One region of the Lysinibacillus sp. NPDC097162 genome, then DNA from elsewhere that is predicted to be linked to it. Evidence: riboswitches for the same ligand, from Rfam matches in the RefSeq annotation. Region 1 holds a riboswitch; each other region holds the start of a gene.
The links. A riboswitch is a leader RNA that binds a small molecule or an ion and turns the genes downstream of it on or off. The one in region 1 is predicted to bind S-adenosylmethionine.
Positions count from the first base shown of each region.

Region 2: another riboswitch for S-adenosylmethionine. It lies ahead of ACIQXW_RS04540 (YezD family protein); the one in region 1 lies ahead of ACIQXW_RS17925 (methionine ABC transporter ATP-binding protein).
Region 3: another riboswitch for S-adenosylmethionine. It lies ahead of ACIQXW_RS22975 (bifunctional homocysteine S-methyltransferase/methylenetetrahydrofolate reductase); the one in region 1 lies ahead of ACIQXW_RS17925 (methionine ABC transporter ATP-binding protein).

Region 1 covers NZ_JBIWDT010000004.1:248,093-256,234, forward strand. The annotation lists gene ACIQXW_RS17895 (acetyl-CoA C-acetyltransferase) at 1-844, shown strand, start outside; gene ACIQXW_RS17900 (acyl-CoA dehydrogenase family protein) at 916-2,700, shown strand; gene ACIQXW_RS17905 (arsenate reductase family protein) at 3,571-3,924, shown strand; gene gcvH (glycine cleavage system protein GcvH) at 4,006-4,386, shown strand; gene ACIQXW_RS17915 (toprim domain-containing protein) at 4,646-4,987, shown strand; gene ACIQXW_RS17920 (thioredoxin family protein) at 5,001-5,312, shown strand; SAM riboswitch class I at 5,368-5,472, shown strand; gene ACIQXW_RS17925 (methionine ABC transporter ATP-binding protein) at 5,557-6,585, shown strand; gene ACIQXW_RS17930 (methionine ABC transporter permease) at 6,575-7,243, shown strand; gene ACIQXW_RS17935 (MetQ/NlpA family ABC transporter substrate-binding protein) at 7,306-8,142, shown strand, end outside.
Region 2 covers NZ_JBIWDT010000001.1:927,487-935,628, forward strand. The annotation lists gene ACIQXW_RS04515 (Dps family protein) at 1-255, shown strand, start outside; gene ACIQXW_RS04520 (general stress protein) at 454-960, shown strand; gene ACIQXW_RS04525 (DMT family transporter) at 1,103-2,002, opposite strand; gene ACIQXW_RS04530 (LysR family transcriptional regulator) at 2,137-3,012, shown strand; gene ACIQXW_RS04535 (phosphopantothenoylcysteine decarboxylase domain-containing protein) at 3,110-3,784, shown strand; SAM riboswitch class I at 3,999-4,096, shown strand; gene ACIQXW_RS04540 (YezD family protein) at 4,170-4,325, shown strand; gene ACIQXW_RS04545 (flavin reductase family protein) at 4,538-5,026, opposite strand; gene ACIQXW_RS04550 (hypothetical protein) at 5,740-6,444, shown strand; gene ACIQXW_RS04555 (hypothetical protein) at 6,459-6,998, shown strand; gene ACIQXW_RS04560 (ABC transporter ATP-binding protein) at 7,198-8,142, opposite strand, start outside.
Region 3 covers NZ_JBIWDT010000010.1:22,150-30,291, reverse strand. The annotation lists gene ACIQXW_RS22985 (protoglobin domain-containing protein) at 1-359, shown strand, start outside; gene hemG (protoporphyrinogen oxidase) at 664-2,052, shown strand; SAM riboswitch class I at 2,178-2,277, shown strand; gene ACIQXW_RS22975 (bifunctional homocysteine S-methyltransferase/methylenetetrahydrofolate reductase) at 2,368-4,215, shown strand; gene metH (methionine synthase) at 4,208-7,639, shown strand; gene ACIQXW_RS22965 (GNAT family N-acetyltransferase) at 7,866-8,142, shown strand, end outside.

The DNA.
Region 1 (8,142 bases):
CATTCTTGCTGGCGGTGTTGAATCGATGAGTATGGTGCCAATGGTAGGAAATACACCACGCTTAAATCCAACATTAGCTGAAACTGCACCACAATACTATATGGGGATGGGGCATACAGCAGAGGAAGTAGCACGTCAGTACAATGTGAGTCGTGAAGATCAAGATGCATTTGCTGTACGATCACATATGCTTGCAGAAAAAGCAATTAAAGAAGGTAAATTTAAGGATGAGATTGTTCCGATTGAAGTGGAACAACATTATGTGGATAACAATAATAAACTACAGGTGAAAAAATTTACCTTCAGTGTCGATGAGGGCGTTCGTCCGGGCACATCAGTTGAAGGCTTAGCTAAACTCCGTCCTGCATTCCATGTAAAAGGAAGTGTTACAGCAGGTAACGCTTCTCAAACTTCTGATGGTGCAGCTGCAGTTCTAGTAATGGATCGTGAGGAAGCAGAAAAGCAAGGAATGACACCGATGGCTAAGTTTTTAGGCTTTGCGGTTGGCGGAGTTCCACCAGAAGTGATGGGTATCGGCCCAATCGTAGCAGTTCCCAAAGCGCTTGAAATTGCAGGTTTATCAATTCAAGATATTGATTTGTGGGAAATTAACGAAGCGTTTGCATCTCAATCATTACAAGTGGTTCGTCATTTAGGTATTGACCAAGAGAAAGTAAACATAAATGGCGGTGCAATTGCATTAGGACATCCGCTTGGTGCAACAGGTGCAATTTTAACATTGAAGCTAATTCACGAGCTGAAACGTCAAGGCAAAAAATATGGTGTCGTTACAATGTGTATCGGCGGTGGTATGGGCGCTGCTGGAGTATTTGAGATTTTATAAGTTATGTGAAATTATTTGAGAATTGCGAATTGTATGAGTGCCTGGCACCTAAAAATAAGGAGGAATTTAACATGACAGAAAAAACAACAGATATCATTAAAGGCGGCGGATTTATCATTGAGGACGTGGCATTGGACCGCGTATTTACACCAGAAGATTTTACAGATGAGCATAAAATGATTGCTAAAACTACTGAAGAGTATGTTGCGAATGAGGTATTACCTGTAGTTGAAAACTTAGAGCATCATGAGTTCGAGCATTCAGTGCGTCTACTGAAAAGTGCTGGTGAACTTGGTTTATTAGCTGCAGATGTACCAGAAGAATACGAAGGTCTTGGCTTAGATAAAGTATCTTCTGCATTAATAGCTGAAAAAATGTCAGTAGCTGGGGGCTTCTCGATTACACATGGTGCACATGTAGGGATTGGTTCATTACCTATCGTGCTATTCGGTAACGAAGATCAAAAGCAAAAGTATTTACCGAAGCTTGCTTCTGGTGAATTAATTGCAGCTTACGCATTAACAGAGCCTGGTTCAGGTTCGGACGCTTTAGGTGCCAAAACGACTGCAAAGCTAAATGCTGCAGGTACTCATTATGTATTAAACGGTGAAAAACAATGGATTACTAACGCTGGTTTTGCTGATGTCTTTGTTGTGTACGCAAAAATCGATGGCGATAAATTCTCAGCATTCATCGTGGAACGTGCCTATAATGGTGTTTCTGTAGGCCCAGAAGAAAAGAAAATGGGTATCAAATCTTCTTCAACTCGTACATTAGTGCTTGAGGATGCAGAAGTACCTGTAGAAAATCTACTAGGTGAAGTAGGTCGTGGACACGTAATTGCATTTAACATTTTAAATATTGGTCGTTATAAATTAGGTGTAGGAACAATCGGTGGCTCAAAGCGTGCTTTAGAGCTAGCCATTCAATATACAAACCAACGTCAACAATTCAAAACGAAGCTTTCTGATTTCAACTTAACGAAAGAAAAACTATCGACAATGGCGTCTCAATTATATGCGTCTGAGTCATTAAATTATCGTACGGTTGGATTATTTGAAGATCGTTTAAGCCAATTAAGCCCTGAAGAACAAAAGCAAGGGAAAGTTATTGCAAATGCAATTGCTGAATATGCAATTGAGTGTTCGATTGCGAAAGTGTTTGGTTCGGAAACATTGGATTATATCGCAGATGAAGCGGTGCAATTGCATGGTGGCTATGGCTTTATGGCAGAATATGAAGTGGAGCGAATTTATCGCGATTCTCGAATTAACCGTATTTTCGAAGGTACAAATGAAATTAACCGCATGATTGTACCAGGTACATTTATGAAAAAAGCGTTAAAAGGTGAATTGCCATTATTACAGGTCGCACAAAATTTACAACAAGAACTTCTTATGCTAATGCCTGAAGATGTAGGCACAGAGCCACTAGCACAAGAAAAATACCTTGTGAAAAATGCTAAAAAAATTGCTGTGTTAGCAGCTGGTATGGCAGCACAACGCTATGGGGCGAAGCTGGACCAAGAACAAGAGGTATTAGTGAACATTGCCAATATCGCCAACCAATTATTCGCTATGGAGTCTGCGGTTTTACGTACAGAAAAGGCAATTGCGCGTGAAGGTGTAGAAAAATCACATCAAAAATTACTTTACACACAAATCTTCTGCCAAGAAGCATTTGCAGAAATCGAGAAAGAGGCAAAGGATACAATTCTTGCATCAGCAGATGGAGATGCTGCACGTATGACATTGTCTGCATTACGTAAACTGACTCGTAACAATCCTTATAACCTGATTACTAAAAAGCGTGAAGCTTCAGTTAAACTAATAGAAGCAGAAAAATTCATCGTATAATATAAACTTTGACCTAGCTGCTTGCTATAGGATAGCTAAGATTAGAGTGTCCACAAAAGGCAACGAGAAAATCATTCTTGTTGCCTTTTGTTATGTGGGTGCCAGGCACACAAACAATTCTGAATTTTGCTAGTAGATATTGTTGTAAACAGACCGCGCGCTAGCGAGGGGTACTTCTTACACTGTGCCAGAGGGAAAGCGTAGTGGATTTTTTACGAAATAGGAGCCGATACAATGCGATGTATCTAAGCTAAGTGTCATAGGCAGGGTGGCAGGCACTCAAACAATTCACCATGCATTTTATAATTTATTAAGTAAAAATCCACGAAGACTCCTGCGGGAACAGCACAGAATGTAAGACGAAACAAACCGCGCGCTAGCGAGGGTTACGTCTTACACTGTGCCTGCGGAAAGCTAGTGGATTTTTTGCGAAATAGGAGCCGATACTATGCATGCGATGTATCTATGCTAAGTGTCATATGCAGGGTGCCAGGCACTCAAACAATTCACCATGCATTTTATAATTTATTAAGTAAAAATCCACGAAGACTCCTGCGGGAACAGCACAGAATGTAAGACGAAACAAACCGCGCGCTAGCGAGGGTTGCGGCTTACACTGTGCCCGCGGAAAGCGTAGTGGATTTTTACGAAATAGGAGCCGATACAATGCGATGTATCTATGCTAAAGTGGCAGGCACTAAAACAATTTCCATGCTGGTCAGACCTTCCGCCCGTAGCGAAAATCAATGGCGGTAGCCACATTCGACATTACTAATTTATCTTGCGTAACTAGCCAATAAATGTTTCGTTTTGGCTCATACTAGTTATGATGGTATACTACAGGAAATGATAGTAGAGGAGCCTATAAATATGATTCAATTTATCCATTACCCTAAATGTACAACTTGTAAAAAAGCACAGAAGTGGTTAAACGACAATGGCGTTTCATACGAAGAGGTACACATTGTTGAACAACCACCTACGAAAGAGCAAATAAAGAGTTATTGGCAAGCTAGCGGACAGCCACTGAAGAAATTTTTCAATACATCTGGCATGAAATATCGCGAACTTGGGTTGAAGGATAAACTGGCGGAAATGCCCGAAGATGAACAGCTCACACTACTTGCTTCTGACGGTATGCTAATTAAGCGACCAATTGTTACTGATGGAAAAAAAGTAACGTTAGGTTTTAAGGAATCAGATTTTGAACAAGCGTGGAAATAACAGCTTTAATCCTTGTTTTTATGAAAGAAGTATGGCACACTGAAAGTGAATATATTACATATTTATGGAGGGGTTTTTGGCATGAGCACACCTAAAGACTTACGTTACTCTGAAGAACACGAATGGGTAAAATTAGAAGATGGTAAAGTACGTATCGGTATTTCACATTTCGCACAATCTGAATTAGGAGATATCGTTTTCGTTGAGCTTCCACAAGTTGGCGACGAAATTAAAACAGATGATCCATTTGGAAGCGTAGAATCAGTAAAAACTGTTTCTGAATTATACGCACCAATTTCAGGTACTGTAGTTGAAGTAAATGCAGATTTAGAAGATAGCCCTGAATTCGTAAACGAATCACCATATGAAAAAGCATGGATGATCGTTGTAGAGCCTGCAGATGCTTCAGAGATTGAAAGCCTTATGACTGCAGAACAATACGAAGAAATGATTGCAGAATAAACAAGCCTATAATAGAAAAACGTCGGCATACACACCGGCGTTTTTTATTATATAGCACGAGGTATTAGTTGGTAATTTGATGTGTACAAAGCTTGATTCTGCAAGTAAACGATAGTACAGTGACTCACCATAAAATGTTGTCCAAATTGCGAAGCGACATGTGAAAATGATTGTTAACATGTAGATCTATGCATCATATGGAATCTGGTAATGGCGATGAATTGTTGTAGTAGATAACTGTCTAAATGGGGGTGGCGTGATGTTCGAAGGGAAATGTTTAATCGTGGAAGGCCGTTCGGATAAGCTTCAAATAAAACCTATTTTGAGTGAAGATGTTACAATACTTTGTACAAATGGTACAATTGGTGTGCATCAATTAGAAGAATTACTCGACCCATATGAGGGCTGTGAGCTATATACATTTTTTGATGCAGATGCATCAGGAGATAAACTACGAGCATTAATGGACAGACATTATCCTGAGGCGGAGCATTTGCGAACAATGCCTACTTATAAAGAAGTAGAAACTACACCGAGGAAAGTGCTTGCGATGATTTTATTGCGCGCGCATTTTTCCATCCATAATGAATATATTTTGTAAGGTTGCGTGAAAAATGGAAGAATGGTCAAAAGAGCAGTGGGAAACGGCTGTAAAATCTGGTGAAAAAACTGCCTTTTATTTATATACACCGATGTGCGGAACTTGTGCAGTTGCATTTAAAATGATGGATATCATAGAACAGTTACTGCCACAGTTGAAATTAGGTAAGGCAAATATAAATTTTTTAGAGCAAATAGCTTATGATTTTCAAATTGAAAGTGTACCTTGTTTACTCGTTAGCGATGGAGGAAAAGTTATAGAGAAGGTTTATGCATTTCAATCCGTACCGTTTTTATACGAATTGTTAAAAAAACCAATTGACTGAACTTTGCTAGCATGGTAAAGTAACAACTATATTAAAAACTATTAAATATATCGAACTCTTATAAAGAGCGGCGGAGGGAAGTGCCCTATGAAGCCCGGCAACCATCACATATGTGAAAAGGTGCCAAATCACTCAAAGATTTTTCTTTGAAAGATGAGAGAACGGTTTAGCGTATAAAATACGTGACCCCTTCTACTTGTCTATGAGTGAAGGGGTTTTCTATATGAGAAAAGGAGTATTCGCTATGATACAGCTTCAAAATATTACGAAGAAATACAAAACCGCAAATGGCGAATTAACTGCTGTTAAAGATGTCAATCTTACGATTAACAAAGGTGAGATTTTTGGCATTATCGGCTATAGTGGCGCTGGTAAAAGTACGATGATTCGTTTATTAAACGGTTTAGAAAAGCCGACAACAGGTACGGTGAAGGTGAACAATCAAGAATTTTCATCTATTAAGGGCCAAAAGTTGCGTGATGCTAGACAAAAAGTAAGTATGATTTTCCAACATTTTAACTTACTTTGGTCAAGAACTGTTGCTGAAAATATCGCTTTTCCACTTGAAATTGCAGGTATAGCTAAGAGTGAGCGACACGCACGTGTGAAAGAACTGATTGCACTTGTTGGTTTAGAAGGACGTGATAAGGCGTATCCATCACAGCTATCAGGCGGTCAAAAGCAACGCGTTGGTATCGCACGAGCACTTGCTAATAATCCTGAAGTGTTGTTATGTGATGAAGCTACATCGGCACTAGATCCAGAAACAACAGATGCAATTCTTGATTTGCTTGTCGACATTAACGAACGATTAGGTTTAACGATTGTATTAATTACCCATGAAATGCATGTTATCCGCAAAATCTGTCATCGTGTAGCGGTAATGGAAGCTGGAGAAATTGTGGAGCGTGGTGAAGTATTACAAGTGTTCCAAGCACCACAAGCGGCGATTACTAAAAAATTCGTTTCTCAAATTACGGATACGAAGGAAACCCAGGAGACAGTTGCACAGCTTAGAGTAAATTATCCAACGGGACACCTTGTTAAGCTTGTCTTTGTTGGTGAAAAAACAGAGCAACCTGTTATATCGCATTTAGTAAAACAGTTTGATGTGGAGATTAGTATTGTCCATGGCAATATCTCACAAACTAAAAATGGCGCATACGGTACTCTTATCGTGCAAATTGATGGCACGGATACAAATGTAGCAGCTGCACTAAATTATTTAAATACAGTTGAAGTACAAACGGAGGTGATTGCAAATGCTAACTAGTCTCTTTCCGAATGTCGACTGGGAAAAAATGTGGACAGCCACATATGAAACACTTTATATGACCACTCTTTCAACAGTCGTAACATTTATACTTGGTTTAGCCATTGGCATAATCCTCTTTTTAACGAGTCCAAACCAATTATGGGCCAATAAAATCGTTAACTTTTTAACAGGATCGGTCGTTAATATATTCCGTTCGATACCATTTATCGTGTTAATTATTTTACTAATACCATTTACGAAGTTTTTACTTGGGACAATTCGAGGAGCGAATGCAGCTCTACCAGCACTTATTATCGGTGCTGCACCATTCTATGCACGAATGGTATTAATTGCATTACGAGAAATTGATAAAGGCGTTATTGAAGCAGCACGCTCGATGGGGGCTAAAACGTCCACAATTATTTGGAAAGTACTAATTCCAGAATCATTACCGGCACTTATTTCTGGAATTACCGTAACGGCTGTAGCACTCGTTGGGTATACGGCAATGGCTGGAATTATTGGTGCTGGCGGCCTAGGAAACTTAGCCTTTTTAGATGGCTTCCAACGTAATCGCCAAGATGTGACATTAATGGCAACTATTTTGATCTTAGTAGTCGTATTTATCATTCAATGGATTGGCGATATGATTACAACGAAAACAGACAAACGTTAAAAAGGTTAACCCGGTTTTTACCGCTAACATATTGATTGAACAAATAAAGGGAGTGTATACAAATGAAGAAGTTATTAGCTGGATTATTTTTATCAGTACTTGTACTAGCTTTAGCAGCTTGTGGTGCTGGTAACAAAGACGAAGCAGGTTCAACATCTGGAGATAAAGCAGACGACAGTGCAAAAACTGAAGAAAAAGTAACATTAAAAATTGGTGCTTCTAACACACCACACGCAGTTATTTTAGAACAAGCAAAACCGATTTTAGCTAAAGAAGGTATTGATTTAGAAATCGAACCTTACCAAGATTATGTACTACCTAACCAAGATTTAGAGTCTGGTGAAATCGAAGCAAACTATTTCCAACATATCCCTTATCTAGAACAACAAATTAAAGATAATGGCTATGATTTCGTAAATGCTGGCGGCGTACATATCGAGCCAATCGGTATTTACTCTAAAAAATATAAATCTCTTGAAGACCTTCCTAAAGGTGCAACAATCTTATTATCGAACTCAGTTTCAGACCATGGCCGTATGCTGTCATTGTTAGAAGCAAAAGGCTTAATTAAATTAAAAGATGGTATCGACAAAACAGCAGCAGAAATTAAAGATATCGTTGATAATCCAAAAGACTTTAAATTCGATGCAAATACTGCACCAGAATTACTTGTTCAAATGTTTGAAAACGAAGAAGGCGATGCTGTTCTTATCAACTCTAACTATGCAATTGATAACGGCTTAAACCCAATTGATGATGCAATTGAGCTAGAAGATAAAGAATCTCCATATGTTAATATTATTGCGGTACGTGCTGGAGATGAAAATAAGCCAGAAATTAAAAAATTATTAGAAGTATTAAAATCTAAAGAAATCCAAGACTTCATCCTGAAGGAATGG
Region 2 (8,142 bases), on a different contig from region 1:
GAGCCGATTGCTACGTTAAAAGAATATCTCGAGCTATCACATGTTGAAGAAGCGACAGGTAAAGAAACTGCTGATGAAATGGTAGCAACGATTGTTTCAGACTTTGAAAAACAAATGCAAGCTATTCATCATGCTATGCAGCTAGCAGCAGAGGAAGGGGATGACCGTACTGAAGATTTATTAAATGGTATGTATTTATCCCTTGAAAAACATACTTGGATGTTGAAAGCCTTTCTTGATAAAAAATATGCATAATGAATATTGGCACTTGGAGTAAAGTTAATCGCTCCAAGTGCTTTTTTATACCGATTAATAAAATAAGACAAAAACGCAACAGAAAACAATATGATATGACAAATATTACAGTTATATAAAGGATGCATAAAAAGGGTTTTTTGTGAAAGGAGCAGGGTACATACATAGTAAGCCTTACAAAATTAGGAGGAATTGAACATGATGAATGAACAAAACCCAAAAATTGAAGTTGCACATACGAGAGAAGAGATGTTTCATATTTTAAAATGTATGCGCATGGAAGGTTATAACACAGATGAAATTCATATTATTTCTAGAGAAGCACACGAAATTGATGATGTAAAATCAAATGTTGATGTGAAAACACATGAGGCAGGTAACTGGTTTGACCAAATTAAATCATGGTTTACAGGTGAAACAGCTGTTACGGAAGGTTTAAAACGATTTGATCTGACAGAGGGGCAAACAGCTTATTACGCTCAGCTTGTTGAAGAAGGAGCCATCGTATTATATGCGGAGCATGATAATGTAAATCCTTCAACATCTACACTGATTGCAGATTCAAAACGCGCTCAACTTGACCCATTCGATACACATGTAACGCCACCTCAATCTATCGTTGATGAGACACCAGCACAACGCGAAGAGCGACTAAAAGCTGAAGAGCAAATGAATGAAGCTGAACAAATGAGAAGATATTTATAAAGGATTTAACTAGCTTGCAAACAAGTGAAAAGTGAAATGGTATGCACTCCATTTCACTTTTTGCTGTTTTTTTATTACAGTGTCCGTTGAAGCGTTAAATAAAAAAGACCCTGAGAAATTACATTTCAGGGTCTTCGTATAATTAATGCATCACTTTTTCTTGTTCATGTTTTCGCATAAATCGAAGAACATGAAGTTGCTCTAATTGAGCGACAAGATTACCAATTAAAATAAAGCTTCCACCGATAAGTAATTTTACCGTTAGTCCTTCGCCGATGAACATCATCGCAAACATCGCTGCGAAAATAGGTTCTAATGAGAAAATTAGTCCTGTATGTGTAGCAGAAGTGTACTGTTGTGCAACAGTTTGGCCAACGAAGCAAAATGCACTACAGATAATACCAAGCCCTAAAATCGCAATCCATGAAGTAGTTGAATTCGGAAGTGTTGGTGCTTCAAAAAGTAGTGTTAAAACAAGCGCATAAATTCCAGCAAAACCGAGCTGGTAAATACCATAAGAAATCGATTCTACGCTACGTGTAAAATGACCGTTTAACAGTAAATAAATCGAATAACATAATGCCGCGATTGCAACTAATATATCGCCCATTTGAAATGTAAAAGAATGTTGAATAGTTAATACTGTAATACCAATCATCGTGCAAATAATTGCAAAACTTACTGCTTTTGATGGCAACTTTTTCTCGATAAAGCTACTGAAAATGGGCACTAAGACTACTGTAAGGCTTAAAATAAATCCTGCATTTGAAACAGAAGTTGTCTCTAATCCAAATAAGCTAAGTGCAAAGACAATGAATAACAGAAAACCTTGAATAGCTGCGTATTTCAATGTTTTGAAATTGACCTTTATCATACGTTTATAAAAAATAATGCCTGCTGCCAAAAATGCGATGATACAGCGTAACGCTACCACATTAAATACAGCTAATGTTTCAAGTCCCATTACCATAAACGTATAAGACAATCCCCAAAACATTGTAACTATGACCATTAATAAATTTGCTTTCCCTTGATTACTCATTATGCACCTTCTATCTCTGTGTACTAAAACAGTTTCATACTAAAATTTACTATATATCTTGTATTGTGATTAGTAAAACGAATGTTTATAATGATTAGTATTAAAAAAATTCATGTATATATGAGGGAATGTGAATGAGTTTAGTCAAATATGAGATTTTAAATAAAGTTGCAGAAGTTTCAAGCTTTACGAAAGCGGCTGACGCTCTTGGATTAACCCAATCGGCAGTTAGTCATGCTGTTTCCAGCTTAGAGAAAGAATGTGGATTTGCCCTTATTCATCGAAGTCGAACAGGTGTGACATTAACGAGCGAGGGACAAACAATGCTTCGGGCTATGCGAAATGTTCTTGATGCGGACGAATTATTACAACAAGAAGCGGCCCATATTCTTGGTGTAACCAGAGGGAAATTGCGAATAGGTGTTATTTCTAGTATTTCTTCCAACTGGATGCCAGAAATTATCCGTATTATGGACAATCAGTTTCCAGGTATACAAGTAGAGTTACGTGAAGGGGACTATTATGAAATTGAACAGTGGCTACAAAGTGGGGAAGTTGATGCTGGTTTTCTTAATGGTCAAAAATCGGAGCAATTTCAATTTATCGAATTGGTCCAAGACCCTCTTTTATGTATAGTTTCTGATCAAAGCTCTCTCTATAATCGTTCAGAAATTGATATTACTGAACTAGAAGACATGCCTTTTATAATGACATCGTATCGAGGAACTAATGATGTAAAAGTAATTTTAGAGCAGTACCATGTTAAACCGAATATTCGATTTGAGCTATCGGAGGAGGTTGGGATTATTTCGATGATTTCACACCATTTAGGCATTACTATTTTACCTCGATTAGTGATTAACCGATTACCGTCCTCATTAAGGGCTATCCCACTAAAGCAAGGTGGTTATCGTACGATAGGTCTAGCCATGAAACATCAAGCCTCACCGGTAACGAAAAAGTTTGCGGAAATTTTAAGTGTGTGGCTAAAAGAACAAAATAAGAAATAGGTTATTTAAGCTTTTTACGTTAAAATAGAACATGTAGATTGCTTATTAATTTGTTATTTTTCAAAAATGATAGTTTGAAAAGAAAAGGTGAGTGTGAGTGGGGACATTACAAGGAAAAACCGTACTCATTACAAGTGGGGGAACACTTGAAAAATGGGATCGTGTGCGAGGGCATACGAATTTATCGAAGGGGTCAATGGGCTGTTATTTGGCTGAAGCAGCTCTAGCCGCAGGTGCAGACGTCATCTATATGCATGGCTATTTTGCACAATTACCGATTAATCAAGATAAAATGCGTACAGTACGCTTTGAAGGTATTGAAGATTTAAGTGACAAGGTTCGTCATGCCGTACAAAATGAACAAGTAGACATCGTTATTATGGCAGCTGCAGGCTCTGATTGGGTCATTGATAAAGTATACGATCAATCGGGGAATTTAATGGAAGGTGCAGGGAAGATGCCGTCTGACGAGCCCCCTGTTATTCACTTTAAAAAAGCACCAAAAGTGTTAGGGCAAATAAAGGGTTGGCAGCCAAATGTCACTTTAGTAGGATTTAAGCTAGAGGCAACGGACGATGAGGAGTTTTTACTGTCCCGTGCACGTCTTCGTATGGAAACAGCCAATGCACAGTTGATGGTTGCCAATAGTTCACAATCTTTATATGGCGGACAAGAGCCACATTGGATTGTACCTGCACAAGGACAACCTATCAAAGTCATTGGTAAACAAGAAACGGCAAAAGTGTTAATGGAATACTTACAAAACGAATAAAGAGCAGCTGTGTAGAATATATAATTCTGCACAGCTTTTTTATGTTTTGAACATTCATACTAATGTTTTCAAGATCTTAAGATTGGATTTTAAGAAAATTTAGAGCAATAAAAATGTACTTTTCTCTCTATTGCATAGTATTCAGCTAGGTTTTATAATATTTGTATTGACAATAGGTTTTCTGAATTATAGAATTATTTCCAAGAAACGTAAACTCTTATCGCGAGAGGTCTGGAGGAATGAGGCATAATGAAGTCTCGGCAACTGAGTTAATCGGTGCCAACTCCAGCAAAGTTATCTGAGAGATAAGGGGAGGCATCAAATCGTCTTGATGCGTGGATCTCTTTTATACACAAAAGTATGAAAAAAAGAAGGGGTGTATCGTATGTCTCAACTGTCTAAGATTGATGATAAGAAATTAGAAGTTATTGCGAAGGCTATTCAAAATTTAGAATTTGGTGAAGTGCAAATTACAATTCAAGATGGAGTTATTGTCCAAATTAATCGACTGGAAAAACAAAGATTTCCTCAAAAAAAGTAAAGCTTTAAAAGAAGCATAGAAATTAACTCGGGACCAAATTTTAAGCTTATTGTCGCCACATAGTGTCCTGAGTTAATGTGCAACATTCATGTACTTGATTCATGTTCCAATATTGTACGCATGTGCAGATTGTTCGTAATGCAAAATATTATTAACGTACAAACAAAAAAAGTAGGCATCTCAAAATAAAATTTGAAATACCTACTTTTTTATTATTCGTAAAAACTCGTTGGGATTTGACCAATATGCCTACGATGATAAAGCAATGGCTCCTTCTGCGCATTATCAATTTCTAAAATATGACCAATGAAAATCGTATGGTCTCCTGCATCGATTTTTTTATATGTTTCGCATTGCAGCGTAGCTAAAGTATCATGTAATATTGGCAAACCATGTAAAGAATTAGACCATTTTACTTGCGCAAATCGGTCAGGGATTTTGCTTGAAAATACCGTACATAATTGTGTTTGATCGTTCGCTAAAATATTTACCGCAAATTTGTCCGTATTACTAAAAAGTGGATGCAGCTGCGATTTTTTGTCCAATGACCATAGGATAAGGAGCGGATCTATGGAAACAGATGCAAAGGAATTGACCGTTAAGCCAATCGGTTCATTCACATCATTGTAAGCTGTGACAACTGTGACACCTGTTGGATAATTACCTAAAGCCTGTTTAAAAGCAGTTACTTTGTCCGTCATACAATCACCTCTTATTATTTTATGGAGAATACGGGTTGTTTGTTCTTGTAGCATTTTTTCTGGTGCTATTATGGATAGCCTACAAAATAATCCAGCAACTGTAAAGCGTATATTATTCAGTTGTTATAATATAAAAATTTCTAAAAAGAGAAAGAAATCTTAAATATGGGTATTTGATATAGTTTTTTAAAGAGATACATATTTTATTTATTGACTATATTAATGACATATGATAAAATTTCCGCAAGAATTTACAATTATAATTTTCTGAAAATTTTAATTGTATATACTTCATAAAAAATGCTTGATTTATTGATTCTTCGGCTATTGAATGAGTTAAGTATTTTCAAATCACTTATAGCCAAGCAATCATTGTTTCAAACCACTTCTATCAGCATCTACTAATATTCTTGAAGCAATAAAAGTATTTGCCGATAATAGTTCCTTTATAGAAGGGAATTTAATAGCATATGTATTTAAGGATTTCTTATTAACCCCTATCTTATTGTATTTATTTATATTTATAAATATTTTAGTTTTGAATATGCCTAAAGCCTTGGGTTGAAGGTTGCTAGTATTCCATCAAGATCGTTAAGAAATAAATGGTATACCAATTCTATGATATTGCCTAATTATAAAAAAAGGTAATTACATAATAGCTATTTGTATAATATTTTTATTAAATATTCATATCAACAAAGGAGGAATTTAAAATGAAAAAATTCTTTTTTGTATTTTTATCGTTTATTCTCTTGTTTTCAGTTGTTACTCCAGGTTTTGCACAAGCAACTGAAGTTGATAATTTAAATTGGGTAGATATTGAAGAAGAAGAAAATTCAATATCTATATTTGAAGCACCAGAAATATTCGATAGTCTAGAAGAAATAGATTGGGATAATGTAGAAGTTTCATTGATAGAAGAAGAAGTAGAATGGCACAATATCCCTATAGAAGTAAATGAAGAAATTTTATCTAATGGAAATAAACCTCGATTTTTGCCACTCGTGGCAAGGCTTGTATTAAGTGGAGGGAAATATGTAATTAGATGGGGTTCTAAGGTGTTTAAAAAAGCACCTAAATCTAAAGTTTCAAATGCTTTGACTAATTTTGAAACTGCAACGTTTAGAGCAGGAAGTCATACTTTTAGATTAACTAAACCAGATATGGAACATATGTTAACTCGACATCACCCGAAATATTGGGATGGGTCAATAAGGGGAAATCAATCGTTTTATAATCCAAATTTAAGTGTAGATGATGTAAAAAGTATTGCTTTAAATATAGCTAAACAAAATAATACGATATTAGCCAAAAAAGGAACAAATGGTATGTTCAGAGTAGAGGGACAAGTAGATGGTGTTAAATACGTACTAGGGATTAAAGATGGGCATATTAGACAACTATATCCAAAAAACTAATGTGAGGTGAATATATGATGGAAGTAGTAACAATTAATGAATTTGTTGTAAAAAGAATTATCGACGATTTGGAAGATGCAGTCAACAATCCTGATAAATATACGATAAGCATAAACGATAATTGGGATGAATTTGTTTCTTTTATCAATAACACTCAAAATAAATATATAGAAGAAGACGGTCTTCTTAGGCTTGATGGTGGGTTATCGATTAAATGCTATAATAAAGAAATTTTAGGTGTTCGATATTGGGACTATCTCCCTGAGCTATGGGGATATATTGTCAATGTGATTGAAGATTACTTAGAGGACGGCATTGGGAAAAGTTATTTTCCTGATCAACCAGTTAAAATACAATTAAAGCAATTAAAAAATAAAAAAGTACAATTTTTATTTGATAACGACGACCATGTGTTAGAATTTGAACAAAAAATGCTATTAGGTATCTTTTTAAATCGTGCTGAAGTCTTTTTTACTGTTCTTGTAAAAGAACTTGATTTGACTAAATATAGCTACGAAATTGAAAAAATTCAAAAATTAAAAACCCAGATATGAATCAATTTATATTGAGTGCAACTAATCAAAAAGTGTTAGATTGATTGAATCAATCTAACACTTTTTCTATACCGTTGATGTCCGCTGCGGCGGTGTTTTCCGCTCAGCACAGTAAGCCATAACCCTCGCTATTGTGCAGAGTGCCTCCGCCTTTCATTGTGTGCTGTTATGAACAGGAGTCACCAACTTCGCTACCATCTTAGCCAACAACAACAGGCTTTTCAGTGCCTTCGTTGCCTTTGTTTTGTCCACTATTACCTGGAATAATACGTTCTTCAGTTTCTTTATCGAAGAAGTGTACTTTATTCATATCCAATGCCAGTGGCAATACTTGGCCTGGTTTAGCAGTGGCATTGGAATCTACACGTGCAATAAATTGATGACCTTCAATTTGTGAATAGAGCATAATCTCTGCGCCCATTAATTCAGCTACTTCAATTGTTACATCGACTCTTGAACCTGGAGTTGATTCGATAAATGCTTGTTCATCGTGGAAATCTTCAGGACGAATACCCATAATAACTTCTTTATTGTTATAGCCTTGCGCAAGTAAGTCTTTCATTCTTTCTTGTGGCACAGTAATGGACGTATTCCCAATGTGGAATTTGCCATCTGTAAGTGTACCCGTAAAGAAGTTCATAGCAGGGGAGCCGATAAAGCCGCCGACAAATACATTATTCGGTTGCTCATACACTTCTTTTGGTGCACCTACTTGTTGAATAATGCCATCTTTCATAACAACGAGGCGAGTAGCCATTGTCATGGCTTCTGTTTGGTCATGTGTAACGTATATTGTTGTCGTTTGTAAACGTTGATGAAGCTTTGTAATTTCAGCTCGCATTTGTACGCGAAGTTTCGCATCCAAGTTTGATAAAGGCTCATCCATTAAAAAGACTTTTGCATCACGCACGATGGCACGTCCTAATGCAACACGTTGACGTTGACCACCTGAAAGTGCTTTCGGTTTACGATTTAAGTATTCTTCCAGCCCTAAGATACGCGCTGCCTCGTTCACGCGGCGATTAATTTCATCTTTCGGTAATTTGCGCAACTTTAAGCCAAATGCCATATTTTCAAATACGCTCATATGTGGGTATAAGGCATAGTTTTGGAATACCATGGCGATATCGCGATCTTTAGGCGC
Region 3 (8,142 bases), on a different contig from region 1:
AAGCGGGGAAAGGCTTTAGTGTAGTAGCCGATGAAGTTCGTAAATTATCTAGTCAAACAAAGGAATCTGTCACATCCGTAGCTAAATTATTAGAAAAGACGACGGAGCGAACGGATAAGCTTGCTCACACACTTAGTCATATTCAGGAAGAAGTTGCGTCAGGTGAGGAAAACATGACGCAAACTGAGGGGCAATTTAACAAAATTTTAGATGCTATGACACAAGCTAAGTGTCAAAATGATCGCATGGAAAAAGAAGTGCTCGCTGTGGCTGAGATTCTTAATGAGCTTGGACTTGCATTTAATGAAGTTACAAATTCAGCAGATAAATTAGCGAATGTTGCCCAAAACTTAAACTAATTTAATGATTTTATAAAATGGGGCTTAAATGTCCTCTAAATAAAAAATTAATTTACAATCCGCTTTGCTTTCCGCAGGTAGGATAGGAGTTATTGTCTTTGTGCTCTTGCCCTCCTTTACGGAAAACGAAGTGGATTTTTATTAAGGGTGCCAGGCACTCAAACAATTTACCCGTAGCGCAATCAATGGCTATTTATTTTTTGATTGCCTCATTTTTGCTAAATTTGTAATGGGTTGAACGTAAATGTTTGCAAAAACAGTTTATACTAATAGGAGATAAATAAAGAAATTAGGGGCGATCTTCATGGAAACAATAGTTGTATTGGGTGGCGGGATTACAGGTTTATGTACGATGCATTATCTACAACGTCAAGTATTGGAGAAAAAAATAGATGTAAACCTAGTACTTGTTGAAAAAAATGCATACTTAGGTGGAAAGCTATACTCCGCATATGACCATGGTTTTATAATGGAAACGGGCGCTGATTCAATTGTAGCTCGTCATAAAGGCGTTATGGAGCTAGTACAGGAGCTTAACTTTGAACAGGAGCTAGTGTACAACGAAACAGGTGTATCTTATATCTATACAAACGACGAATTACATGCAATACCAGCTGATTCAACATTCGGTATTCCTATGAGTTTAGCATCTCTGGAAGCAAGTACGCTTGTATCAGAAGCTGGTAAGCAAATCGCATTACAGGACTTAACGATGCCTAATAAAGGTTTTACGAAAGAAAGCTCAATAGGCGAGTTTTTAACGTATTACTTAGGTGAAGAGCTTGTGCAAAATCAAATAGCGCCAGTATTAGCAGGAGTATATTCTGGTGACCTACATCAACTTTCGATTGCTTCTACATTGCCGTACTTAATCGATTATAAAAATGAATACGGTAGCATCATCAAGGGGTTTGATGCAAATCGCGAACAATTTATGAAAGCTTCCAATAAAAAGTTTATTTCGTTTAAAAAAGGCTTATCATCTCTAATTGACCGCCTTGAAGAAACGTTAACAGAAGTAGAAATTATTAAAGGTGTAGCAACAACAAGTGTAAAGAAACATGAAGGGCAATATACAATTACATTAGCAAATAGTAGAAAGCTTGAGGCTAATCACGTTGTTCTAGCGTTGCCCAATGAAGCGGTGCAAAGCTTATTACAGGACCCATCGTTAGATCATTATTTTAAGGAATTTACTACAGCTTCTGCAATAACAATTTACTTAGGTTTTGATGTACCGGATGCAGTGCTACCAGCAGATGGAACGGGTTTTATTGTGTCACATAATTCAAATGTCCAATGCAATGCAGCAACTTGGACAAGTCGAAAATGGAAGCATACATCTGCTAATAGTAAATTGCTTGTACGACTCTTTTATAAGAGCATCAATCCTGCGTATGAAAAATTACGTAAGATGACAGATGAAGAACTAGCTGCTGTCGCATTAGACGATGTAAAGAAAAGTTTAGGGATTGATGAAAAGCCAACTGTAGTTAATGTTGCGAAATGGATTGATCAAATGCCAAAATACGATTTAGCACATCATGAGGCATTGAAGGGCTTAACAGCTGAGCTTGCAGAAAGGTATCCAAATTTATCGATTGCAGGCTGTTCTTATTTCGGAGTAGGCATTGGTGCTTGTATTCAAAATGGTAAAAAAATAGGCGAAGAGCTTGGAGAAAAACTAGTATAACGGTAAAACAAATGCGGAAATTTTATATTTTTCTGGAGAAATCTCCTTTGTTAAGTGAAATAGTCTTGACTCTATCGCCTGTAAACGATATGATTCTTTTAATTATTTGAAAAATTCATACTACATTCTTATCGAGAGAAGCCGAGGGACTGGCCCTATGAAGCTTCAGCAACCAACTAATGTCAGGTGCTAAATCCAGAAGACCTTTTTGGTCGAAGATGAGAAGGAAAAACAATTACGATTCGTTAAAGCCTTCTTTTTTTAAAAGAAGGCTTTTTATATTTTTGGATACAAGGAAAGTGAGGGTTACGTTTTATGGGATTGCTAGAAAAGTTAAAATCACATGTATTAACTGCAGATGGTGCTATTGGTACTGTATTATATGGCTACGGCTTGGAGTACTGCCATGAAGAAATGAATGTACAGAGACCGAAGTTAATTGAAAAAATCCATAAAGAATATATTGCTGCTGGTGCAGATGTGATTCAGACAAATACTTACGGTGCTAATGCGATTAAATTAGCACGCTACGGTTTAGAATCGCGAGTTCAGCAGTTTAATGAAGCTGCAATCACGATTGCGAAACGTGCTGCAGCAGATGGCGGACAATTTGTGTTAGGCACAATTGGAGGCATCCGTGGTATTCGTAAAAGTGATGCAACGTTAGAGGAAATTTTATCGACAGTTGAAGAGCAAGCAAATGTGTTACTTGCAGGCAATCCAGATGGCCTTTTACTTGAAACGTATTATGATTTCGAAGAGTTAAGCGCAACGTTGAAAATGTTACGTGCCAAAACAAAGCTACCAATTATTGCGCAGGTGTCGATGCATGAACCGGGCGTGTTACAAAATGGAATGGCATTAAATCAAGCATTGCACGAGTTAGAGGCTCTTGGTGCAGATGTAGTAGGCGTAAATTGTCGTTTAGGACCGCATCATACAATTCAAGCATTTGAAGGAGTTGAGCTTCCTGAAAAAGCATTTATGTCTGCATATCCAAATGCATCCTTGCTAGATTTAGAGGATGGGCGTGTCGTATATGAGTCAGAAGCTGATTATTTTGGTCGTGCCGCAGTTGCACTGGTTGACCAAGGTGTTCGTTTAATCGGTGGTTGCTGTGGTACAACACCAAAGCACATAGCAGCAGCGAAAAAATATTTAGAAGAGTTAACACCTATTGAAGAAAAGTTAGCAAAGCCTGAAAAAGTACAGGTTGTACGTGAAGCAGAGCCTGCGACGTATGAGCCATTGCACGCGAAGGTAAAGCGCGAGCGTTCGGTTATCGTGGAGTTAGACACACCGAGGCATTTAGAAATTGACGGCTTTATTCAAGGTGCGAAAAAATTATATGAAGCAGGCGCTGATGTAGTGATGATGGCAGATAATTCACTTGCATCGCCCCGCATTAGTAATGTGGCAATGGGTGCGTTATTGAAGGAAACGCACGGTGTCCGACCGTTAACGCATATAACGTGCCGTGACCGTAATTTAATTGGATTACAGTCACATTTAATGGGCTTAAATGCACTTGGCATTCATGATATTTTAGCGGTTACTGGAGATCCGACTAAGGTAGGTGATTTCCCAGGAGCCACAAGCGTTTATGATGTATCTTCTATGGAGCTAATCCAGCTGATTAAACAGTTAAATGACGGTATTTCATTTTCCGGAAAGCCACTTCGTAAAAAGGCAAACTTTTCTGTAGCGGCAGCATTTAACCCAAATGTACGTGTACTAGACCGAGCAGTAGCTCGACTAGAGAAAAAAATAGAGCATGGTGCGGATTACTTTATTTCTCAACCAGTTTATACGAAAGAAAAAATCATTGAAATTTATGAGGCAACAAAGCATTTAGATGCACCAATTTATATTGGTATTATGCCAGTAACGAGCTATAAGAGCGCTGAGTTTTTACACCATGAAGTACCAGGTATCAAACTATCTGACGATGCACTGTCACGCATGAAGGCATGTGGTGAAGATAAGGAACGTTCAACATTAGAAGGGATTGCAATTGCTAAAGAGTTAGTAGAAGTAGCTGCAGAGTATTTCAATGGTATTTACTTAATTACACCGTTTTTACGCTATGATATGACGCTAGAGTTAATGAAATTTATTGAGCAATTGGATGAACAGAAAAAAGGGGTAAGTATAGATGGCTAAGCACTTGATTGAAGAGCAACTAGAGAAACGAATATTAATTCTGGATGGCGCAATGGGTACAATGCTTCAAAATGAAAACTTATCAGCAGAAGATTTTGGTGGCGAGGAGCTTGATGGTTGTAACGAGAATCTTGTATTAACTAGACCTGATGTGCTTGAAAAAGTTCACCGTAAATATTTAGAGGCTGGTGCGGATATTATTTGTACAAATACGTTTGGAGGTACGCCTCTCGTATTAAATGAATATAGCCTTGGGTCTAAGGCAGAAGAAATTAATAAACGTGCGGTAGAAATTGCGCGCAAAGTAGTGGATGAGTTTTCTACTCCAGAGTGGCCCCGTTTTGTTGCGGGAGCAATGGGTCCAACGACAAAAACGTTATCAGTAACTGGCGGTATTACCTTTGATGAACTTGAAGAAAACTTTTATGTACAGGCAAAGGCACTAATCGAAGCGGGCTCAGACGTACTGCTTCTTGAAACAAGTCAGGATATGCTAAATGTAAAAGCGGGGACACTGGGGGTATCACGTGCGTTTGAGGAAACTGGAAAAGAACTACCTGTTATGATTTCAGGCACGATTGAGCCAATGGGCACAACGCTAGCAGGGCAAACGATTGATGCCTTTTACATATCAATTGAGCATATTAAGCCGTTATCTGTCGGCTTAAACTGTGCGACAGGTCCAGAGTTTATGACAGATCATATTCGTTCGTTAGCGGAGCTTTCTACCGGCTATATTAGCTGTTATCCAAATGCTGGTTTGCCAGATGAGGAAGGTTGTTATCATGAATCTCCAGAAACTTTATCTCAAAAATTAAAAGGTTTTGCTGAAAAAGGCTGGCTTAATATTGTTGGCGGCTGTTGTGGAACAACACCAGCACATATTGCGGCAATCCGAGAAGTGCTGAAGGATGAAAAGCCGCGTCAATTACCGGAAAGTACACATGGTCATGTTGTATCTGGTATTGAACCTTTAGTATACGATGATTCGATGCGTCCGCTATTTATTGGGGAGCGAACGAACGTTATTGGCTCCCGAAAATTCAAAAATTTAATTATTGACGGTAAATATGAGGAAGCGGCAGAAATCGCACGTGCACAAGTGAAAAATGGGGCACATGTTATAGATATTTGCTTAGCGAACCCAGATCGTGATGAATTAGAGGATATGCGTGGCTTTATGCAGGAAGTTGTTAAAAAAGTAAAAGTACCGCTTGTAATTGATTCTACAGATGAGAAAGTAATTGAGGAAGCGCTGAAATTTTCACAAGGTAAAGCCATTATCAATTCTATTAATCTAGAGGATGGCGAAGAACGTTTTGACGCCGTAATGCCATTAGTGAAAAAATATGGTGGCTCTTTAGTTGTCGGTACGATTGATGAGCAAGGGATGGCAGTAGATCGCCATCGTAAACTAGAAATTGCCGAGCGTTCTTATCAATTATTAATAGAGAAATGGGGCTTAGCTCCAGAGGATATTATTTTTGATCCGCTAATGTTCCCAGTTGGTACAGGGGATGAACAATATATTGGTTCAGCACTTGAAACAATCGAGGGCATTCGTCTTATTAAAGAAAAACTGCCTCGCACGTTAACGGTTCTTGGCGTAAGTAATATTTCCTTCGGCTTACCACCAGTTGGTCGTGAAGTATTGAATGCTGTCTATTTATATCACTGTACACAGGCAGGCTTGGATTACGCGATTGTCAACACAGAGAAGTTAGAGCGTTATGCATCAATTCCTGAAGAGGAAATTAAGCTTGCAAATGACCTATTATTCAATACAAATGATGAAACATTAGCGGTATTTACTGATTTTTATCGTGATAAAAAGAAAGAGAAAACTGAAGCAGATATTCCGAAAACAGTGGAAGGACGCTTAGCTTATTATATTTTAGAAGGTACTAAAGAAGGGCTTATTGAAGATCTTGATGCCGCTCGTGAAATTTTTGACGCACCGCTTGATATTATTAATGGACCATTGATGGAAGGGATGGCTGAGGTTGGTCGCTTATTCAATGATAATCAGCTTATCGTAGCGGAAGTATTACAATCAGCAGGTGTTATGAAGGCGGCTGTAGCGCATCTTGAGCAATTTATGGAGAAAAATGAGGACAGCTCTGGTAAAGGGAAAATGGTGCTTGCTACTGTAAAAGGCGATGTGCATGATATTGGTAAAAATCTCGTAGATATTATTTTAAGTAATAACGGATATAAAGTGGTTGATTTAGGCATTAAAGTAACGCCATCACAGTTAATAGAGGCTATTCGCAAGGAAAAGCCTGATTTTATCGGTCTGTCGGGATTACTTGTTAAATCTGCTCAGCAGATGGTTATCACTGCCCAGGACTTTAAAGCAGCAGGTATTAATGTTCCTATATTAGTAGGAGGCGCAGCGTTGTCTCGTCGCTTTACTGAAACGAAAATTGCAAACGAATATGAAGGTCCTGTTATTTACTCAAAAGATGCGATGCAGGGGCTAGAGCAAGTAAATCGTTTAATGGGTACAGAGACGCGAGAAAACTTTTTAGCTGAAATAGCAGACTCACGTCAAAAACGGTTAGAGGCTGATGAGAAACGTGCAGCGCGACCTGCGAAAGAAATTACTGTGAAGCCTGTACGTACAGTAAAAGATGCGACTGTGTTCCTGCCTGCGGATGTTCGTCGTCATGTGAAAAAGGATTATTCCGTGTCACATTTATATCCATATGTGAATATGCGAACATTGATTGGTCACCACTTAGGCCTAAAAGGACAAGTTCAGCAATTGCTTGATGCAGGAGATGAACGGGCAACAGAACTAAAACAACTAGTCGATGGTTATTTACAAAGTGACCTATTAAAACCTTCAGGCTTGTATCAGTTCTTCCCAGCGCAAGCTGATGGAGATGATGTTGTCGTTTATGATCCGTCAGATAGTAAAACGGAAATTGAACGTTTTACCTTCCCGCGTCAGCAGGTTGAACCGTTTATGTGTTTAGCTGATTTCTTGAAAACAGTAGATAGCGGAGAGATGGATTATATTGCACTGATGGTTGTAACTGCTGGTCAAGGTGTTATGGCGACAGCTCGTCAGTTAAAAGAGGAAGGAAAATTCCTTGAAAGTCATGCCCTTCAATCAACAGCTCTTGAGCTTGCAGAAGGCTTTGCAGAGCGTATGCATCAAGAAATTCGTGACCAATGGGGCTTCCCTGATAATACAGATTTCACAATGCGCGACCGTTTTGCCGCGAAATACCAAGGGCAACGTTTCTCATTTGGCTATCCTGCCTGCCCGAACTTGGAAGACCAAGAGAAATTATTTGGCTTATTAAAGCCGGAGGACATTGGGGTTCATTTAACAGAAGGCTTTATGATGGAGCCAGAAGCATCCGTATCTGCGATTGTTTTTGCACATCCAGATGCAAGATATTTTAACGTGTAATATAGATAAAAAAGGCTTATCTTTATGGAGAAGGTTTAATGCCAACTTAATAAAGTGAACGTCTACGTCTATGAGGGGTGTGTTGCGGATATTGAAATGGTGTGATTGTATGACCAATCAAAGCCCAATATGCCCTTTGTGGTGAGGCAAATTAAATAGTTGCATTAGGTACAACCCTGCCGTTATCGGTGGGGTCTATTTCTTTTATGGTGAGGACGTGAATAGGATGATTCGATTTATGGAAGAAAAAGATTTGCCAGAGGTTTTAGTTATTTACAATGACATTATATTAACGAGTAAAGCAGTGTATAGGTATGAGATACAATCGTTAGAAGAAAAGAAACAATGGTTTCAAGAGCAAAAAGCAGCTGGTAATCCATTGCTAGTCTATGTAGAAAACGGAGTAGTCGCAGGTTTTGCAAATTACAGTCAGTTCCGTCCTTACCCCGGTTATAAGTGTACGATGGAGCATTCGGTATATGTGCACAAGGACCATTATAAGA